2 linked regions of the Diaphorobacter ruginosibacter genome follow. The protein of the gene in region 2 interacts with the protein of the main gene of each other region in a pairwise test. Links are inferred from orthologs where the notes say so. Each region holds a gene or a part of one and is shown on either strand. Other genes may lie near its edges.

The links.
Region 1: the proteins of H9K76_RS03955 (region 2) and lpdA interact in binary tests that used the Escherichia coli proteins (3 or more experiments, as listed by UniProt). The link is inferred for Diaphorobacter ruginosibacter from one-to-one orthologs.

The regions. Positions count from the first base shown.
Region 1 is NZ_CP060714.1:2,095,260-2,098,869, reverse strand. What follows is about bases 366-3,233. They hold lpdA (dihydrolipoyl dehydrogenase), read right to left. Parts: upstream 2,782-3,233; coding sequence 949-2,781; downstream 366-948. Other genes in these bases: aceF (dihydrolipoyllysine-residue acetyltransferase), read right to left, coding at 2,800-3,233; H9K76_RS09580 (TetR/AcrR family transcriptional regulator), read left to right, coding at 366-662. Outside these bases: more of H9K76_RS09580, read left to right, coding at 72-365; more of aceF, read right to left, coding at 3,234-3,610. UniProt on the Escherichia coli protein: Lipoamide dehydrogenase is a component of the glycine cleavage system as well as of the alpha-ketoacid dehydrogenase complexes.
Region 2 is NZ_CP060714.1:872,523-876,369, reverse strand. Bases 743-3,847 are described here. They hold H9K76_RS03955 (UvrD-helicase domain-containing protein), read right to left. Parts: upstream 3,494-3,847; coding sequence 992-3,493; downstream 743-991. Other genes in these bases: H9K76_RS03950 (GMP reductase), read left to right, coding at 3,743-3,847; H9K76_RS03960 (hypothetical protein), read left to right, coding at 743-955. Also shown: more of H9K76_RS03960, read left to right, coding at 284-742. UniProt on the Escherichia coli protein: A helicase with DNA-dependent ATPase activity. Unwinds DNA duplexes with 3'-5' polarity. Translocates on single-stranded DNA with 3'-5' polarity. Initiates unwinding more efficiently from a nicked substrate than double-stranded DNA.

The sequences.
Region 1 (3,610 bases), 1.2 Mb from region 2 along the record:
TGTGCTGAGCTTGGTTTATTGATGATGATCATCATCATAATGGAGTTTTGATGATGAGTATCATCTAACGCATGAAAGTAAGTAAAACCCAAGCAGCCGAAAACCGCGAAGGGATCGTGGAGGCAGCCGCGCGCCTGTACCGGGAAAAGGGACTGGATGGCGTGGGCGTGGCGGAGATCACCCGCGATGCAGGGCTGACCCATGGCGGCCTGTACCGGCACTTCGAGTCCAAGGACGCCCTCGCCCGCGAGGCCTGCCTGCGTGCCTTCGAGTGGACCATCACGCCATTGGAGGGACTGGAGCCGCCGTCTTCGGACACGGCCCCCGCTGCGAAACTGCACACGCTGGTGCACAGCTATCTCTCTGCCAGCCACCGCGATCATCCCGGGGAAGGCTGCCCCGCTGCAGCGCTCGCGGCAGATGCCGCCCGGGCAGGACCCGAGATGTCGGAAGTCTTCGCCCAGGGGGTCGAGCGCAACATCCAGCGCTTCATGCGCATTCTCGAGGGCGATGACGCAGCCACGCGCGCCCGCACGATCGCGACGCTCAGCAGCATGGTGGGCGCATTGGTGCTTGCACGCGCCACCGCCGCCGGCAACCCCGCGCTGTCCGAGGAAATACTCGCCACCCTGCGCCAGCAACTGGCGCCTGATGAAAGCTGAGCGCGAAGCCTACCAGACGACAGCCTGCGCAGCGCGCGCCCGCCATGAACTGGTCACCCCAATGCTGAGATGGCCCCTCAGACGCGACGCAAAGGCGAAGACAGTACACGCGTACGGCAAGCCTTTGCAACAAAGTATGAGGGGCCATATCAGCACCTCCAAACGAAGACTCTCAACCCAAGCAGCACGGTTCCATTCGTCACGCAACACCATAAGACCCGGTATTCCGCGAGGAACAAAAAAAGCAGCCGAAGCTGCTTTTCTCGGAGCAAGGGAGGAACCCTGCTTACTTCTTCTGCGGCGGCACATCCGTGCACGAGCCGTGAGCCACCTCGGCAGCCATGCCGATGGATTCGCCCAGCGTCGGGTGCGGATGGATCGTCTTGCCGATGTCCACGGTGTCCGCGCCCATCTCGATGGCCAGTGCGATCTCGCCGATCATGTCGCCCGCATGCGTGCCGACGATGCCGCCACCCAGGATGCGGCCGTGGCCATGGGCTTCGGGGGAATCGTCGAACAGCAGCTTGGTGAAGCCCTCGTCGCGGCCGTTGGCAATCGCCCGGCCCGATGCCGCCCAGGGGAACAGGCCCTTCTTGACCTTGATGCCCTGTGCCTTGGCCTGGTCTTCGGTGAGACCCACCCATGCCACTTCCGGATCGGTGTAGGCCACGCTCGGGATCACGCGGGCGTTGAAGGCGGCGGATGCCAGTTCCTTGTTGCCCTGCAGTTCACCCGCGATGACTTCGGCGGCCACGTGCGCTTCGTGCACGGCCTTGTGCGCCAGCATCGGCTGGCCCACGATGTCGCCGATCGCGAAGATGTGCGGCACGTTGGTACGCATCTGGATATCGACATCGATGAAGCCGCGGTCCGTCACCGAAACGCCAGCCTTCTCCGCGCCGATCTTCTTGCCGTTGGGCGTGCGGCCCACGGCCTGCAGCACCAGGTCGTAGGTCTGCGGCTCGGGAACCGTGACGCCGTCCTTGGCGGGCTCGAACGTGACCTTGATGCCTTGCGGTGTTGCCTCGGCCGCCACGGTCTTGGTGTTGACCATGATGTTGTCGAAGCGCGGCGCGTTCATCTTCTGCCAGACCTTCACGAGGTCGCGATCAGCGCCCTGCATCAGGCCGTCCATCATCTCGACGACGTCCAGGCGTGCGCCCAGCGTGGAGTACACCGTGCCCATTTCCAGGCCGATGATGCCGCCACCGAGGATCAGCATGCGCTTGGGCACGGCCTTCAGGTCGAGTGCGCCGGTCGAATCGACCACGCGCTCGTCCTTGGGCATGAACGGCAGGTGCACGGCCTGCGAGCCCGCGGCGATGATGGCGCGCTTGAACTGCACGACCTTCTTCACGCCGGCCCTCTCCTGGCCGTCACCCGTGGTTTCCTCCACCTCGATGTGGTTGGCTCCCACGAAATTGCCGTAGCCTCGAACGATCGTCACCTTGCGCATCTTGGCCATCTGGCCCAGGCCGCCGGTGAGCTTGCCGATGACCTTCTCCTTGTGGCCGCGCAGCTGGTCCACGTTGACCTTGGGTGCACCGCCGTAGTCGATGCCCAGGGCCGCCAGGTGGCTGACCTCGTCCATCACCGCCGCCACATGCAGCAGCGCCTTCGAGGGAATGCAGCCCACGTTCAGGCACACGCCGCCCAGCGTCTTGTAGCGCTCGACCAGCACGACCTTGAGGCCCAGGTCGGCGGCACGGAATGCCGCGGAATAGCCGCCGGGGCCGCCGCCGAGCACGACCACGTCGCAGTCGAGATCGGCCGCGCCGCCGAAGCTGCTGGCAACGGGTGCGGGTGCGGATGCCGCAGGCGCCGAAGCGGGCGCTGGTGCGGCGGCAGCAGGTGCCGGAGCGGAAGCCGCAGCCGCGCCTTCGGCAGCCTCGAGCGTCAGCACGACCGAGCCCTGGTTGACCTTGTCGCCCACGTTGACCTTGAGCTCCTTGACCACACCGGCATGGCTCGAGGGAATCTCCATCGAGGCCTTGTCGGACTCGACGGTGATCAGCGACTGCTCGACCGCCACGGTGTCGCCGGGCTTGACCAGCAGTTCGATCACGCCGACGTCCTTGAAGTCGCCGATGTCGGGAACCTTGATATCAATGATTGCCATGGATACAGCTCCCTTCGATCACAGGATGATGCGGCGGTAGTCCGCCAGCACCGCGCCCAGGTAGGCGTTGAAGCGTGCGGCGGCAGCGCCGTCGATCACGCGGTGGTCGTATGACAGCGACAGCGGCAGCGTGAGGCGCGGCACGAACTGCTTGCCGTCCCAGACCGGCTTCATCTGGCCCTTGGACAGACCCAGGATCGCGACTTCCGGCGCATTGATGATCGGCGTGAAGTGCGTGCCCCCGATGCCGCCGAGCGACGAGATCGAGAAGCAGCCGCCCTGCATGTCGGCCGCGCCGAGCTTGCCGTCGCGCGCCTTCTTGGCGAGCTCGCCCATTTCCTGGCTGATCTGCATGATGCCCTTCTTGTCGGCATCCTTGAGCACCGGAACCACCAGGCCGTTCGGCGTATCGGCCGCGAAGCCGATGTTGTAGTACTGCTTGTAGACCAGTGTGTCGCCGTCAAGGCTGGTGTTGAACTCGGGGAACTTCTTGAGTGCCGCGACCACCGCCTTGATCACGAAGGCGAGCATGGTCACCTTCACGCCGCTCTTCTCGTTCTCCTTGTTGGTGGAGACGCGGAAGGCTTCGAGCTCGGTGATGTCGGCCTCGTCGTTGTTGGTGACGTGAGGAATCATCACCCAGTTGCGCGACAGGTTCGCACCCGAGATCTTCTTGATGCGCGAGAGATCCTTGCGCTCGATCGCGCCGAACTTCGAGAAATCGACCTTGGGCCATGGCAGCAGGTCGAGGCCCACGCCGGAGCCCCCCTTGGGTGCCACGGCGGCTTGCGCCTTGGTCTGCACGGCACCGCTCATCACCTGCTTGGTG
Region 2 (3,847 bases):
TTCCTCGCAGCGGATCTCTGTCATAAATCGCAGCCATAGAGGGGAATTCATCGATAGCTGTCACAAAGCCGTGAAAGCAGCCTTCACAATCAATGGCTTACAAAAACTAACGTGGCTTACCAAGAGAATAAAACGAGATGAACGGTCAATCTTTAAAACAATTCATGACATATGAGGATGCAAAAATATTAATACTCCCTCTATCTTCCAGATAATGAAATCCGACGAATTCGAATTCATCTGCGATTCGATGTCATGATTTTCAATCACCTCCCTCAATGCAATGACTAATCGCATGAAGAATATTCACAATATTTTCACAAATATCTGCCATTCATCAAAGAATATCGCTCTCACCCTCAGCATATTTCCCGCGCTGCTTGCACTGACAGCGTGTTCTCCGAGCCCTGCGTCGTTCAGCCCGCAGGCCATTTTTTATCCCAGCGACGAGCAGATCTCGTCGGCGCTGGAGGTTCAACTGGCGAGCGATCCCAACAGCGCCGCTGCGCGCGAGCTGATTCAATCTCTCGGGGGCGAAAAAGGACGACTCCGCTACGCGATCGATCAGGTGATCTACCGAGAGCAGGCCTATGAGGTGCACTACAACGCGGTGCTCGTGATGGGGCAGGCGGGAGACGACAGTCTCAAGATGCTGTATGAGCGCATGGTTCCCGAAGACGAAAGGGCGAAGCTGCCGGAAGCCACGCTGGCCGCCTATTCGGAATGGCTGACCCGCCATGCACAGGCCCTGAAGAAAAATCCCGCGCAGCAGGCACAGGGGCAATTGCTGAGCGACACGCTGGCATCGCTCGACAAGTGCTACCGGCAGGTTCAGCCAGGGTCGGAAGTGGTGGTCATGAGCGGACTGGGAGCCCTGCTGCTGCCCGAGCGCAAGGGCCTCTATGCCGAAAAGCTGGCCATGCCTCACACGGCTGTGCGCTGCCTTCCCATATAGATACAGAGATAGCAGCGCCGCGAGGCGCCGAGGTGATCAATCGACGATGGTGAGCTTGGCCACCGACAACGCCAGCCATTTGGTGCCGTGGCGCGGAAAGTTCACCTGCGCGCGCGCATCATCGCCTGCGCCTTCGATCGCAAGCACCTTGCCTTCGCCGAACTTGTTGTGGAACACCGGCGTGCCGACCTTCAGTCCATGCGATGGCTCGGCCTTCTGCTGCGGCACGGGGGGGCTTGCAAATGTCTCGGACTTGAAGCCGCCGCCAAAGCCGCCGCCATACCCTCCTCCGTGACCTCCACGCGAGCCGTAGCGACCTGCGCCATAGCCGCCCGAGCCTGACTCGGGTGCATAGGTACCGAAGGCGGACTGCCTGGGCGTGAGCCACTTGAGCGCGCCCTCGGGAAGCTCTTCGAAGAAGCGGCTCTTGATGTGGTAGCGCGTCTGGCCGTGCAGCATGCGCGTCTGCGAATGGCTCAGGTAGAGCCGCTTGCGCGCGCGCGTGATCGCCACGTACATGAGGCGGCGCTCCTCCTCCAGGCCATCGCGGTCGCTCATCGCATTCTCGTGCGGGAACAATCCCTCCTCAAGGCCGCCGATGAACACCCCATCGAACTCGAGCCCCTTGCTCGCATGCACGGTCATCAGTTGCACCGCATCCTGGCCGGCCTGGGCCTGGTTGTCGCCGGCCTCCAGCGCTGCATGCGTAAGAAAAGCGGCAAGCGGCGACAGCGTCTCGCCGGTGTCGGCGTCCACGATGCCGCCGGCAGCCGCGCGGGCGTTCTTCAAGGGTTCGTTCAGCATCGGCAGCGAGGGATCCAGCCCCTGGCTCGCGGGACTCTGCGTGAGCGGCCCGCCCTGTTCGTCCAGCGGCAATGCCACCGCATCGCGGCCAAAGCCTTCCTGCGTGACGAAGCTCTCGGCGGCGTTGACCAGTTCATCCAGATTCTCGATGCGATCCGCGCCTTCCTTCTCGTTGCGGTAGTGCTCGATGAGGCCGCTGGTCTCGAGCATCTGGCCGATGATGCCGCGCAGGTTCTGACCTTGCGTCTGCTCGCGCAGCACATCGAGCATCGCCACGAAGGCACCCAGGTTCGCGCCGGCCTTGCCTGGCACCGCACTCACCGCATCGTGCAGCGAGCAACCTGCACTGCGCGCCGCATCCTGCAGCGTCTCGATACTGCGCGCACCGATGCCGCGCGGCGGGAAGTTCACCACCCGCAGGAAGCTGGTGTCGTCGTTCGGGTTCTCGAGCAGGCGCAGATAGGCCAGCGCATGCTTGATTTCCGCGCGCTCGAAGAACCGCAGGCCGCCATACACACGATAGGGAACCGCCGCGTTGAACAGCGCCGACTCGATCACGCGCGACTGTGCATTGCTGCGGTAGAGGATCGCGATCTCGCGTCGCTCGAAGCCGTCGTTCTTCACCAGCTGCTTGATCTCGTCGACCATCCACTGCGCCTCATCCAGGTCACTGGGCGCCTCGTAAACGCGCACGGGCTCACCCGGTCCCTGGTCGGTGCGCAGGTTCTTGCCCAGGCGGCGGCTGTTGTGCGATATGAGCTCGTTCGCCGAGTCGAGGATGTTGCTGTAGGAGCGGTAGTTCTGCTCCAGCTTGATCTGGCGCTGCACCTCGAACTCGCGCACGAAGTCGGCCATGTTGCCCACGCGTGCACCGCGAAAGGCATAGATGCTCTGGTCGTCGTCTCCCACCGCCAGCACGCTGCCGCGCGTCTGCAGCCGGCCCCCCACCAGGTCCCCCGCGATCTGCTTGAGCCACGCGTACTGAAGGCGATTGGTGTCCTGGAATTCGTCGACGAGGATGTGCTGGAATCGCCGCTGGTAATGCTCACGCACCGGGTCGTTGTCGCGCAGCAGCTCGAACGAGCGCAGCATCAGTTCGCCGAAATCGACGACGCCTTCACGCTGACACTGGTCCTCGTAGAGCTGGTACAGCTCCACCTTCTTGCGGCTGTCCGCGTCATGCACAGGTACATCGCCCGGACGCATGCCCTCCTCCTTGCAGTTGGCGATGTAGTAGGCCAGTTGCTTCGGCGGAAAACGCTCCTCGTCCACATTGAACTGCTTGCACAGGCGCTTGATCGCGGAGAGCTGATCCTGTGTATCCAGGATCTGGAAGGTCGACGGCAAGCCCGCCAGCTTGTGATGCGCGCGCAACAACCGATTGCACAGGCCGTGGAAGGTGCCGATCCACATGCCCCGCACATTGACCGGCAGCATCGCGGAAAGCCGCGTGAGCATTTCCTTAGCGGCCTTGTTCGTGAACGTCACCGCGAGGATGCTGCCCGGGCTGGCATAGCCGTTCTGCAGCAGCCATGCAATGCGCGTGGTGAGCACGCGCGTCTTGCCCGAGCCTGCACCGGCCAGAATCAGGGCATGGCCTGCGGGCAGCGTGACGGCGGCAAGCTGCTCGTCGTTCAGTCCCTGGAGGAGCGGGGACTGCGCCTGCCCGGCCACGGGCTGAGGATCACCGAAAAGGCCTGTCGACGGCGCGGAAAACATGTCTTGTGGAACCATGCCTCCATTGTAGAAAGCCCGTGCGTCGCCACGCATTTGGCGGGCTTTGCGATCCCGCGCCGCTCCTGCAATAGCCACACGGCGGCCTGCGGCTTTCAAAGGCATCGAAATCCAATTAGAATCAATCACCGGGCCCAAGATTTCTTGGCCCGGTTTTTTGTGCCCGAAGCACTGCCTTCGCCTCGCACGAGAGCCGGCCGCCGGACCAAGCGCCCTTTTCTTCAATGAACTGTCAGGAGCTTGGATCTCATGGAAATTTTTGACTACGACAACGTCCTGTTGCTGCCCCGCAAGTGCCGAGTGGAAAGCCGCTCGGAATGCGACGCCAGCGTGGAACTCGGCGGCCGCACCTTC